Regions from separate parts of the Lactovum odontotermitis genome, predicted to be linked through region 2. Evidence: predicted binding sites of a transcription regulator. Region 2 holds the regulator's gene; the other holds the start of a gene.

Region 1 (3,157 bases), on a different contig from region 2:
TTCTTTTTCAAGCGCTGGAATCTTGCCGTAGCGAAGTGCAGCGGCTTTCTCCAGGTCACCAATATTCTGCGCTTCTTCCAAATCATGACGCGCATGGTCAAGTTCGGCACGTTTGTCCGAAATGCGGCCGACTTCTTTCTTTTCAGATTCCCACTGGGCTTTGAGCTGATTCGTTTCTTCACGCTGCTCTGCAATCTCAGCCCGCAGCAAATCCAAACGCTTTTTAGATGCGTCGTCGGTTTCCTTTTTAAGCGCCGCTTCTTCTATTTCCATCTGCATCAGCTTACGGTTGGCCTGGTCAAGCTCGGTCGGCAGAGAATTCATCTCCACACGGATGGTCGCACAAGCCTCGTCCACCAAGTCAATCGCCTTATCCGGCAAGTAACGGTCGGTAATATAACGGTTCGACAGGGTTGCGGCCGCCACCAGCGCATTGTCATGGATAGTTACGCCGTGATGAATCTCAAAACGCTCCTTCAGACCACGCAAAATCGAAATCGTGTCTTCAACCGTCGGCTCAGTCACCAGAACCTTCTGGAAACGCCGCTCCAGCGCCTTATCCGTCTCCATGTATTTGCGGTATTCGTCCAGCGTCGTTGCACCAATCAGATGCAGCTCACCGCGCGCCAGCATCGGCTTCAAGAGATTCCCCGCGTCCATCGCGCCCTCGGTCTTACCGGCGCCCACAATCGTGTGAATCTCGTCAATGAACAGAATAATCTGCCCGTCAGACTTCTTGACCTCATTCAGGACAGCCTTCAGCCGCTCCTCAAACTCGCCGCGGTATTTCGCCCCAGCAATCAGCGCGCCCATATCCAGCGCAAAAACCGTCTTATCCTTCAAGTTTTCAGGCACATCCCCGCGCACAATACGCTGCGCAAAGCCCTCCACAATCGCGGTTTTACCCACACCCGGCTCACCAATCAGCACCGGATTATTCTTCGTTTTCCGAGAAAGCACGCGAATCATATCGCGAATCTCCTCATCACGCCCAATCACAGGGTCCTGCTTGTCCGACTTCACCTGCTCAATCAGGTTAATCCCGTATTTTTCTAATGATTTATAAGTTTCTTCTGCATTTTTACTCGTCACCTTACTACCTCCTCTAAGATTTTTGACCTGTTCCTCGGCCTTCTGGCGCGTCACGCCATGGTCCATGAGATACCCGGTCAGCGAATTCTGCCTGAGCTTGAAAAGCGCGAGCAGAACGACTTCAGTCGAGAGATACTCATCGCCAAATCCCTTGGCAATTCCATCTGCTTCATTAAGCAGCTGAAAAAGCTCCGGTGACAGCGCCTGCCCATATTGGACAGAAGTCCCCTCAATACTTGGAATCTTGTCAATTTCCTGCTCAATTTTCGCCGTAAAGTCCGGAATATCAATTCCTAATTCTTTATAAAAATTCTCTGCAAAGCTGTTCGGCTCCACAAAAATACGCCAAAGATGAGGAAGCTCAATCGACTGATGATGACGCGTCATCGCAATTTGCTGCGCCGCACCCAGGCTCTCCTGCAGTGTGGATGTCATTTTTTCAATATCCAATTATAACTTCTCCTCATTTAATTTATTTAGGGCATGAAAACCCTACAAAGCCTATTATAACACTTTGGTCAGTGAAGGTCAAACTTTTCACTTCATTTTATAGATTTTTTAAGTTTTCTTTAATCTTATCTTCGCATTGTCCCTATCTCACATGGCTCTCCTTTTTATTAGAGAATTATGATATAATACTTCTTGTAGAAGTTTGCGGACGGTAGCCTTAATGGGAGGTGGTGCTTATGATGAAAATTATAGGCGCAAGCCTTAACAACATGAAAGGTAACAATTTTGACTGTTTTTCAGACATTGAGTCTTATGATTGCATTTGCAACCTTAATGATTCTTGTCAATAACAAGAAAAAATGACTGTCCAACTTTAGCGAGTGACGACAGTCATTTGACACAATAACTTGCTACCGTTCTTAAAACGGCTGCACTGGACTGGTTACCGCCAGTCCTTTTATATGTCTATTATACCACAGAAAAACGTACTGTCAAATTTAGTACGTTTTTCATTTCTCACTTCTCAAGGCCAGTTTTATCAGGAATGGCGCGATTAATGTGCTGAGTAATATGACAATGACCAGCTCAGAATAAACACCGTCTGTAATCAGTTTGCTGCTGAGTCCGATTTGTGCCACGATAAGTGCCATCTCTCCCCGAGAAATCATTCCCGTACCTACGAGCAGGCTCTCTGTGGTGTCTAGATGCGAAGCCCGCGCTGTGTAGTAGGCCGGCAGGAGCTTTGTCAAAACTGCAAGCAGCACGAAGAATAGGATGAGCAGAGGATGTTCCACTAGGCTTTTAAAAGAAATCGAAATCGCGATGGACACGAAGAAGACGGGGATGAAGACGACGTAGCCGATGGCTGAGACGAATTCTTCGATTTGCCGCGAGGGCTCGGTCTGCGAGATGGCAATACCGGCGAAGAAGCTGCCGATGACGGCCGACATGCCGACTGCATCAGCGAGTAGGCTCAGGCCAAGGCAGATTAGAATCGCCATGGTGGTGTTTTTGGCAAATATTGGGAGTTTGTCCACGAATTTCCAGACTTTTGGGATGAATTTGTGAACCAGAATGAGGAAAGCAAAGAAAACGAGCGTCAGAATGCCTTTGATTAGCAGGTTCCCGTCCCCGGACTCTGCGCCGCTTGTGCTGGTAAAAACCGAAAGAATCAGAACCGCCAGGATATCGTCCACCACTGCGGCCCCAAGAATAATGTTGCCTGCGCGAGTATTGAGCTTGCCATACTCCTGCAGCACCTCAACCGTAATCGAAACCGAGGTCGCCGCGAAAACGATGCCGTAAAACAAACTGACGTTGAAGCCGTAGCCCAGAAAATGTGCCGCCGCGCCAAAAAGCAGAAGGGGAGCGACAACGCCACTGATTGCAACCAGCATCGAAGCTTTGAAATACCTCTTGAGCATGTTCAAGTCGCTCTCCAGCCCAGCCAGAAACATGAGCAGAATCACGCCGATTTCGCTCATTACTTCAATGGTGTGTCCGCCATGAATCCAGCCCAAAACGGACGGCGCAAGAATCACACCAATCAGCATCTGCCCGATAACCGCAGGAATGTGCAGACGTTTCGAAATCACCGTCGCAAGCAATGAACCCG
Region 2 (3,157 bases):
AGCCAGAATCCCCACAGTACCATCGTCATTGTTCCAGACCTTACCCTTAACACCCAGCTCCTTCGCCAGCATCAGCGTGCGGTAACGAAAACCGACCCCTTGAACATTGCCGCTGATAATAATTTCAACTTTCTGCATCACCAGATACCTCCTAAACCTACGGATTTTGCTATAATACTCTCATGGACAACTCTATTATAACATCTCGCGACAATACGCGCATCAAAGAAACGCGCAAACTCCTGCAGAAAAAGCATCGTGACCGAGCAGGCAGCTACCTGATAGAGGGCTTTCATCTCCTAGAAGAGGCCGTCAAATCAGGCGCAGAAATCCGTCAGCTTTTTGTTGAGGAAAATAAGCAGAACAAAGTGCGCGGCCTGTTGGACCATGCAAGCACATCGCTTGTAACATCAGACGTATTAAAAAGCATATCCGACACCGAGAATCCGCAAGGCGTAATAGCTGAAGTCACAAAATCGGATAAATCGTCCATAAATTACGAAGGAAAAATACTAATACTGGAAAATGTCCAGGACCCTGGAAATGTCGGCACACTCATTCGCACAGCTGATGCCGCAGGCTTTGACGGCATCATTTGTGTCGGTGAAACAGCCGATACATACAGCCCGAAAGTCTTACGCTCCGCTCAAGGCAGCACTTTCCACATACCAGTCACAATCGGCTCGGACGAAATTTACGACCATGTCCAGAATCTGCTGGTCAGCACACTATCGAAAGATTCAGTCGATTATCGCACAGTAAAACTGAAACATTTTGCGCTAGTATTGGGCAATGAAGGCGCAGGTGTCTCAAAACACGCAATTGAATCAGCCAAGCAGCTGATTCACATCCCCATGCCGGGACAAGCAGAATCGCTCAACGTCGCAGTAGCCGGCGGGATTCTGATGTTTGGACTTTAATATTTTAAAGAAGTGAAGGAGAGGAATCAGTTATGAATATAAAAATTATACTAGCAGAGCATGAAGTTTTTGAAACAGAGCGCCTGATTTTGCGCAAAGTGGAACTGGCAGATGCCGAAGACATGTTCGAATACGGGCAGGACGAAGAAACCACAGAATATGTCTTTCCAAGGAAAAAAAGCCTTGAAGACACCAAAGAAGGTATTGTAGATTATTTTATTCCGAAACGCCTGGAAACCTGGGCCATTGTCGAAAAAACAAGCGGAAAAATGCTGGGAACCATTGACCTGCGTGTCCAAAATGACCAGGGAGATTTCGGCTGGGTTCTCAACCGGAAATTCTGGGGACGCGGCTATGCGCCTGAAGCCGCCGCTTGCCTGCGCGATTTTGCATTTAATGAACTTAAGTTATCTGTGCTGACTGCCACATGTGACAGTGAAAATTCTCGTTCGAGCCATGTCATGAAAAAGCTCGGCATGAAGAAATTAGGACAGACCTGGATATACCGGGAGAAATTAGGACGCTCAACCCCGCATGATTATTGTGCGCTGACCCGTGAGGAGTTTTTAGACGATAAAGCACATGATTAGTATTTCATGACAAGTCAGCTGAAATCTGCTATAATAGTCAAAGATAGTCAAAGTCAAGAGGCAGGAGGCAGGAGGTAAGTAGAACATGGAAAACACATCAGATTTGATTGAGGCCTATCTGAAGAAGCTGTTAGCTGAGGCCAGGGAAATTGAAATCAAGCGTTCGGAAATCGCTGAGCGTTTTTCAGTTGTGCCTTCGCAGATTAATTATGTGATTAAAACACGCTTTAATTCAACTCAGGGCTTTGATGTGGAGTCAAAGCGCGGCGGCGGCGGATATATCAAGATTGTCAAGTTCCAGTATTCAAATAAGCATGAGCTTTTGTCCAATCTTTATGAGCGTCTGCCGGAGAATCTGACAGCGCACGATATTAGCGAAGTTCTGCAGCTGCTCTTTGATGAAGGAATCTTGACTGAGCGTGAGGGAAATCTGCTTTTGCCGATTTTGACCAGTGATGAGATTTCTGGTGCTGCCAGAGGACGTCTGCTGCATCAGGTGCTTGAAAAATTAGACAGGATTAATTAATTTAATGTTATTTGACAAAAATGATTATACGCCGGCGGCGCAAAAAGTGCTGCGGCGGGCAATTGATATTGCTTATCAGTATGCTTATCAGTTTGTAGGCTCTGAACATATTCTGGCGGCACTTTGTGAAGTTTCAGATACGCTGGTTGACGGCTATCTGCTGGACCGCGGCGTGACTTACGATTTGGTGGTAGACGAGATTTCGGCTTTATCAAGTAAAAATGTTTTTAATAAAAGCGATATGGAATTTAGCCCGCGGGTGAAGCATATGCTGACAACCGCAAAGATTCTGGCTGAAGAAAACCAGATGGATAAGGTGGGAACTGAGTTTATCCTGCTTTCGATTTTGGGCGAGGATAATTCCTTTGCACTGACAATTCTAGATGAGCTGGATGTGGACATGCGTGAGCTTTTTAAGGCCGTGACTAAAGATAATAATCTTCATCTGCCCAAAGCGAACCAGCAGCAGAGCAAGATGGTCGTGCCGATGTCTCAGCGCCGCCGCATCAATACGGTGGATAAAAACTCGAAGACGCCGACGCTTGACAGTGTTTCGACAAACATGACAGCGGACGCGGCAGCAGGAAAATTCGACCCGACAATCGGACGTGATGCTGAAATCGAGCGTCTAATCCATGTTTTGAGCCGCCGCAGCAAGAATAATCCTGTTCTGGTCGGTGAGCCGGGTGTCGGAAAGACAGCCATTGTTGAGGGACTTGCGAGCCGCATTGCTGCTGGTCAGGTTCCGAAAAATCTGCAGGATGTGCGCCTGGTGGCCTTGTCCATGGCAAATGTCGTCGCTGGGACTTCCCTTCGCGGAGAATTTGAAGACCGTATGGTGGCAATTGTTGATGAAGTTTCAAAAGACCCGAACACGATTTTGTTCATTGATGAGCTGCATACGATTATCGGCGCTGGAGGCGGCAATGACTCCGTCAGCGACGCGTCCAATATCTTGAAGCCGGCACTGGCGCGCGGTGATTTTCAGCTGATTGGCGCCACCACTTTCAAAGAATACCAGAAATACATTGAAAAAGACGAGGCGCTGGAACGCCGTCTGGCGCGGATAGTAGTAGAAGAGCCGACGCCTGAAGCATCTGTAGAGATTCTCAAAGGCCTGC

The links. Region 2 encodes CtsR, which represses protease genes until heat stress. Its sites were predicted from a motif close to TTGGTCAAAAAAGGTCAAANA; they were not measured.
Region 1: clpB (ATP-dependent chaperone ClpB) is a predicted target of CtsR. The motif match lies at 1,607-1,627, and genes of this name have one in related genera.

The regions. Positions count from the first base shown of each region.
Region 1 is NZ_BAAGGQ010000009.1:63,481-66,637, reverse strand. Features, by position in the region: gene clpB (ATP-dependent chaperone ClpB) at 1-1,542, opposite strand, end outside; gene ACYQ2E_RS06480 (cation:proton antiporter) at 2,052-3,157, opposite strand, start outside.
Region 2 is NZ_BAAGGQ010000002.1:50,721-53,877, reverse strand. Features, by position in the region: gene ACYQ2E_RS01690 (acylphosphatase) at 1-138, opposite strand, end outside; gene ACYQ2E_RS01685 (TrmH family RNA methyltransferase) at 183-920, shown strand; gene ACYQ2E_RS01680 (GNAT family N-acetyltransferase) at 953-1,510, shown strand; gene ACYQ2E_RS01675 (CtsR family transcriptional regulator) at 1,596-2,036, shown strand; gene ACYQ2E_RS01670 (ATP-dependent Clp protease ATP-binding subunit) at 2,041-3,157, shown strand, end outside.